One region of the Clostridium sp. DFI.1.208 genome, then DNA from elsewhere that is predicted to be linked to it. Evidence: riboswitches for the same ligand, from Rfam matches in the RefSeq annotation. Region 1 holds a riboswitch; each other region holds the start of a gene.
What was found. Region 1 has a riboswitch for thiamine pyrophosphate ahead of thiC (phosphomethylpyrimidine synthase ThiC). Riboswitches for the same ligand answer to the same signal wherever they lie in the genome.
Positions count from the first base shown of each region.

Region 2: another riboswitch for thiamine pyrophosphate. It lies ahead of NE665_RS06790 (HAD family hydrolase); the one in region 1 lies ahead of thiC (phosphomethylpyrimidine synthase ThiC).
Region 3: another riboswitch for thiamine pyrophosphate. It lies ahead of NE665_RS05475 (TenA family protein); the one in region 1 lies ahead of thiC (phosphomethylpyrimidine synthase ThiC).

Region 1 covers NZ_JANGCA010000013.1:36,191-38,458, forward strand. Annotated here, with positions in the region: gene thiC (phosphomethylpyrimidine synthase ThiC) at 1-845, opposite strand, end outside; TPP riboswitch at 943-1,049, opposite strand; gene NE665_RS08780 (ATP-binding cassette domain-containing protein) at 1,385-2,268, opposite strand, start outside.
Region 2 covers NZ_JANGCA010000009.1:89,954-92,221, reverse strand. Annotated here, with positions in the region: gene NE665_RS06795 (carboxypeptidase M32) at 1-571, opposite strand, end outside; TPP riboswitch at 883-986, shown strand; gene NE665_RS06790 (HAD family hydrolase) at 1,044-1,688, shown strand; gene thiD (bifunctional hydroxymethylpyrimidine kinase/phosphomethylpyrimidine kinase) at 1,685-2,268, shown strand, end outside.
Region 3 covers NZ_JANGCA010000007.1:87,892-90,159, forward strand. Annotated here, with positions in the region: gene thiD (bifunctional hydroxymethylpyrimidine kinase/phosphomethylpyrimidine kinase) at 1-424, opposite strand, end outside; gene NE665_RS05475 (TenA family protein) at 421-1,095, opposite strand; TPP riboswitch at 1,162-1,259, opposite strand; TPP riboswitch at 1,319-1,418, opposite strand; gene NE665_RS05480 (relaxase/mobilization nuclease domain-containing protein) at 1,476-2,268, opposite strand, start outside.

The sequences.
Region 1 (2,268 bases):
TTCTGCAGCTCCATATTTGCCTGTATCTGATGAAGGGGCATATGACCCGGCCCCTCGATGATTACCTGCACATCCTGTGCCCATGCGCGCTGCGTCAGTTCTCCCAGTGTGACCAGCTCTTCGATTTGTGCGATATCTCCTGCATCCTCCAAGCAGCCGGGGCGGCAGGCATCCCCAAGCGACAAAGTCACATCGTGCTCTCTGCATATCCTTAAAACTTCATCGAAATGCTCAAAAAACGGATTTTCATTTCCGGTGATTTGCATCCAGGCGAATATGATGGAGCCACCGCGGGATACGATATTCGTCATTCGCTTCTGTTTCTTGAAGCGTGCAGCAGTCTGTCTGTTGATCCCACAATGAATCGTCATAAAATCAACACCGTCCTCTGCATGCATGCGGAAGACATCCAGCCATTCCTGTGTCGTAATGTCCTTCAATGCTTTATTGTAATATACCACTGCATCATAAATCGGTACTGTCCCAAGAATGGCGGGGCATTCTGCAACCAGCTTTCTGCGGAAGGTTTGCGTATCGCCAAAAGAGCTTAAATCCATAATAGCCTCAGCTCCCATGTCAACGGCATAGCGCACCTTTTCCAGTTCCATATCCAGATCAAGACAATCTCTGCTTGTCCCCAGATTTACATTGATTTTCGTCTTCAGCATGCTGCCGATTCCATAGGACTTTCGGCATTTATGATGCTTGTTGGCCGGAATCACCAGCTCTCCAGCAGCGACCAATCGGCATACCTCTTTCTCGTCTAACTGTTCATAGGCAGCGACAGCCTTCATTTCTTCTGTGATAATCTGCTGTCTTGCAGCATCCATTTGTGTTGTGTACATTGCAGTATCCTCCTATATAGTAAAAAAGCTGTAAGCCTGCTACGGTGTCAGCTTTTTATGATTTCTTTGGATGACAACAGAATAAAGTCCAGTCCTGCTGTGCTTCTCTATAAAATCCCTACGCCGGCATTACCCGTATCAGGTTCATTGGGTCCCGGAGCAATTTCCGATCTCAGCCATACGTAGGCACCCCATTTATCTGTACGAAAGTATTACACCACAGAAAGACAGGACTGTCAATGCAAATTTATCGCAAGTATTGTTTTCGCATCTTGATTTTCTTGTGGTACACTTACCTCCGCTTCAAAGGAAACATCAGAAGTACAATGCAGATTTATCGCATGTAATACCTTGCGCATGCTGATATCCCTGCGACACACTTACTTCCGCTTCAAAGAAAATGTCAGAAGTACAATGCAGATTTACTGAAAGTAATACCTTGCGCATGCTGATGTCCATGCAGCACACTTACCTCCGCTTCAAAGAAAATGTTAGAAGTACAACTGCATCGTCATCAACAATTCAAAGGAAAGCATCGCTTAGCTAAGCTCTTCCATGAATCGCTCAGTTTCCAGCTCCTGCAGTTTATTATGTGAAATCCACAGTACAGAATCAAACACCTCCTGTATAAACAGCCGGTCATGGGAAACGGCCAGAATACAACCCGGAAAATCCTTTAGAATACGGCGTATGACAGGACTTGTCAGTGGTGAAAGATTTCGCGTTGGCTCATCCAGCAGAAGGACATTGCAGCCCTGCTTGATAAAGCGCAACAGATACAGCTTCGCCTTTTGTCCCTCACTCAGCTGATATACCGGATGCTCCATTTCCTCTCTTGTGAATTTCATGCGTCCTAGCAATTCCCGCGCTCTGGTTACATCATCTCTGTCACAGGCTTCCAGTAAAAACGTTACCGGTGTGTCCTGTTCAGAAAAAGCTTCTGCATAATTCTGCGGCATATAGCCAAGCCGGATATCCGTATGAGTTTTCAATATATTATAGATTTCTTTCATCAACAGGCTCTTTCCACTTCCGTTTTCACCGGCAATCACCGTTTTCTGTCTGCCATAAAGGGTGATGTGGATATCCTTTAGGAGTACTCTTTTCTCTGTTTTCAATTCCTCTTGATGAAAATCAAGAATGCGTCGACTTTTTGGAAAGCCCTCTCCTTCAAAGAAAACATCGATTGCCTCCTCTACGCTGTCCACATGCGCATAGCCCTCCTTCTCCAGTCTGCGATCCTGTGCCTTCAGATTTCTCATTTTCGTCTTTAATGCCGCCGCATAAAACGGACTGCGTACCGTATCGTTCTGTGCGTCATGCACAGCATTTATAAAGTCATTCAGCTTTTCTTTTTTTCTGCGGTATTCCCGTTTCTGCCATGACGCCTCCTGCGCTTCCTTTTTCAGCCGATTGCTTCGCT
Region 2 (2,268 bases), on a different contig from region 1:
TCGGCGTTCCCTCCTTCAACAGCGTTTGCAGGAACGGAAGCAGCTCCTTTCGGATCGCATCAAAGAAGCGGTCATAATATGCGATATCGGTATTGATCTGATAGCTGTCCAGCATAAAATCATAATCGCTTTTCTTCGCTGTGACATAGGACAGAACCTCCTTCTGCTTTTCTATGACGTTGATCAGATGCGGCTTAAACAGCTGGTAATCGTCCTGTTCCTTTGCCTCATGCCATGCGGCCTCACTGTCCGCAATGGTTTTGCTGTACTCCACGTATACCTCTCTTGGAAGCACACGCAGATCGTTCAGCTCCCGCAACAGCAGCTGCAGCTCTTTCTTGCGTTCTGCACTTACATTCTCCTGTTTTGCCAGTTCTTCAATTTTCTCAATACTTTCCTTATTCGCCATTTGATCGAAGGCTTCTCCCGATAAAATTGCCGACATGCGGTTGCGGTAGGGAATGCCGTTTTTTGGTGCAATCGTGGCCTGATCATAATACATTGTGCTCAGTGCCATCTGATAGGCATTCTTTTTTTCTTTATACTCATGAAAAAAAGCTTCTAAATCCATGTTATCACCTCTGTTATGTATTGTATCACAGCTGGAGAAGAAACGTAACTGTTCCTAAGAAAAAGATGAAGCGTGATCGCGTGAAAGAAAGTAAGATTGTTATAGAAATAAACGCTTTCGTTAAAACTTTCATGTCCATGCGAAAAGTGTGGGGAAACATATGATAATGCAAGCCATTCACAAAAGTCCTGCTTCCGGATTTCATCATGCAGTCCGCTGCTTATATACTTCCAGCCAGCATGCATCCATAAAAAGCTTTGTCACAAGATACGAATGCTTGTTGACGAAGCTATGTGGAAATGATATGATGTGCATGGAAATAAGGGAGCTTGTAGACAGGCTGAGAGGAAGTTGTGAACTTCGACCGATTACCTGATTTGGATAATGCCAACGTAGGGACTGCACATAAAACGCGGGTTATGCATACATGGCATAGCCCTTTTTTCATTATTCATGGAAGGAGGTTCAGCATATGAAGGGTTACATATTTGATTTGGATGGCACGCTGATGGACTCCATGTGGGTATGGGAGGATCTGGCAGTGGTATATCTTCAGGCAAAGGGAATCAAAGCCGCTGATAATCTCAGTGAAGCATTGCAGCTGATGACGATGACAGAGGCTATCCGTTATCTGAAGGAGAGGTATGCAATACCGGATTCTCTGGCACAGATGCGTACAGAGGTTTATACAATCATACGGCGACGCTACAAGCAGGAGGTTGTTGCCAAGAAGGGCGCTAAGGCCTGTCTGGAAAGATTGCACGCAGCAGGTATGCGGATGGGTGTTCTGACGGCATGTGAGCGGATTTGCGCAGAAGAGGCCCTGAAGCGAAACGGTCTGCTGGAGTATCTGGATTTTGTCGCAAGCTGTGAGGAGCTGCCCTATGATAAGCAGGATGGACGTCTGTTTGCGCTCATGCCTGCCATGCTGCATACGGATAAGGCGGAAACGATGTTTGTAGAGGATGCCCTGCATGCCATTCGGACATTGAAAGCGCATGGCTTTCATGTTACCGCAGTGTATGATGCTGCCGGCAAGGAGCAATGGGATGAAATTTGTACACTGGCGGATGCCGCCTTATTGTCGCTGGACGATTTGAAAGGAGAATGCATATGAAAACGGTTCTAACGATTGCCGGAACTGATCCTACGGGAGGAGCCGGAGCACAGGCTGATTTAAAAACCTTTATGGCACATGAGGTATATGGAATGAGTATTCTCACAGCACTGGTGGCGCAGAATACAACCGGTGTAACTTCCATCATGAATGTAACACCGCAATTTTTAGAGGAACAGTTTGACTGCGTCTTCACGGATATCCGTCCGGATGCGGTAAAAATCGGCATGGTTTCCCGACCGGAGCTGATCACTGTCATTGTGGAAAAGCTGAAGCAGTATGCAATCGAGCGTATTGTCGTTGATCCGGTTATGGTCAGCACCAGCGGTTCCGCTCTGTTGGAGGAGCCTGCGCTGGAGCTGTTGAAAACAAAGCTGCTTCCTCTTGCCGATATCATCACCCCCAATATCCCGGAGGCAGAGGTTTTGAGTGGCATGCGGATACATGACCGCAGGGATATGCAAAGGGCCGCTGCTGTAATTGCACAGGACTATGACGGGTATATTCTGATGAAGGGCGGGCATTCCATGAATCGTGCCGATGATTTGTTGGTATATAAGGAAGATGTTCACTGGCTTTG
Region 3 (2,268 bases), on a different contig from region 1:
CTGCCTCTGGAATATTCGGAGTAAGTACATCGGCCAGTGGAATTACTGTGTCTATCAAGGTGGAAACCGCCGTAGGATTCATCAATGGGCAGCCATTTTTGGCATACATAACCGGGTCGATTACGACATTTTGGGGCTTATATTGTAATAGTTTCTTTGCCACCGCTTTCATACATTCTGGTGTAGAAAGCATACCGATTTTTACTGCGTCCACTTCAATATCTTCAAATACGGCGTCAATCTGTTTTTCAATCATATCCGGGGTAATATCTTGGATGTCGATAACACGGCTGGTGTTCTCTGCAACAACAGAAACAATAACACTCATTCCAAATACACCGTGAGCAGAAAAAGTTTTCAAATCAGCCTGAATACCTGCACCTCCGCTGCAATCTGATCCGGCAATGGACAATACTTTTTTCATTTTGCATTTTCCTCCATTCTCTCGTTCCGATAGGCCATCTTCCAAAAAGCAAGCTCTAACAAACTTGCTTTTTCAAAAATATCAGCCAGATACTTTTTATTTGCTACTGATAACCCGGCACATTTATGCTCTGCAAAAGCAGACCATTCTTTGCAGCTTTCTGCATATTGTTCATCCGCATAATCTTTGATAAAGTCCCAATATCTTGATTCTCTGCTTGTGGGGACAGACGCCAGTTTGCGGAATATATAGCTGTAACTTAACATACAGGGAAGAACCGCCATTAAAATTTCTTCATTCTTTCCATGTGACGCAATCTCAAACATGAAATCAATGTAATTTTGATTTTCAGGCAGAGGAGCGATCAGTTCAATATCATTATCCGTCATGCAAAATTGCTTTAGATAATCCAGACGCACTTCTGATTCCGTATCATTTACAAAATTCAGCATGGAATAGTAAAGCTGAATTTCTCTTAATGTATCAGCATGAAAAATTGCCTTGCCGTATATACGGGCATAGTTTTTCAGATAGATACTATCCTGAATCATATATCTCTTGAACTTTTCAAGAGGTAGCTTTCCAGTTTGCACTTCCTGCACAAATGGGGTAGCTGCACATTCTTCCCAAATGGGGATGTTGCGGGTTAAAATGTCTTTCATAAATGCCATGTTTGTTCCTCCTAAAATAAAAAAATAGAGCCTCTAAAACAATTAGAAGCTCTTTCAGACGCAATACGAGCGTAAGAAATTGCTTCCCTACGCCGGTATTAGCCGACAGGTCCAGAGGTCAGGTCTTACCTTTTTCAACTTGTTCAGTTCCCTCGCAAACACATATCATATCTTATTCAATTAAAAAGGACATTCCCAAAACAGAGAATGTCCAAAAAATACGAATCTGTATTCTTTAGCTCCCTGCGTTGGTATTAGCCAACAGGTTCAAAGGGTCAGGTTTTAACCTTCTCAACTACAAGGTAGTCCCCCTGCTTGAGTATTATTATAGTTAAGAAGTCCCGGAAAGTCAAGGTCTATAGAATTCAAGTTAGCAAACCTTATTGACGGGATTTTTCTGTGCTGCGCTGCGGTTGTGGTGGGGAAGAAATCTCTAATAGGTATTCCACATTGGCCCGAACATTATGAAGTTCTTTCATATCATTTTTGGCCTGCTTATAGGCAGAATAGGCTTTCCGTTTTTGTTCCAGAAGATCGGTGTATTCCTCCCGGAGAGATTTGACAGAGGGGAGCTTTTTGATTCCCAGCTCGTCAAAATGATTCTTTGCCGCCTGGTGCAGCAGAATTTCAGCTTCATGTTCTGTTCGGAATTTTTTGCTGTACCCGGCTTTGCGATATTCTACATAGACAGCCCGCGTTTTCGCATAGTTTACGATCTGTTTTTGCAGCTCGGCATTGGCGTTCATTTTTGACTCCAGATCTTTGATCTGAACGGATAAGGTATTGAAATTAGTGGTAGTGGCGTTGGCTTTTTCCAGAAGATCCTCATAACCCATATCGCCATGTTCTTTTAAGTAGAGCACTGCCTGAGAAAGCTGCTTTAGATTGAACACTTTTGCCCAGCGCTCATAACCAGGGCCCTTGCCGGAACGGATTGCAGCTTCAATATCAACCAGCAATCCAACTTTGGAAACCGTTTTTTTAGAAAAGGCATGGCGGGGTTTTACTGTCCGTGTACCGGCAATCCGTTCTTTGATGGCCTGTTCTGTATAATCGCCTTTGAGCGTATCGCATCGGGTATAATTTTCTTGTCCCGGAACTCGGAACCGAAGATGTTTTCTTTCACGGTTGACTTCCAGCCCAGCAGTTTCCAGCTTCTGTAGAAGTTCCTCA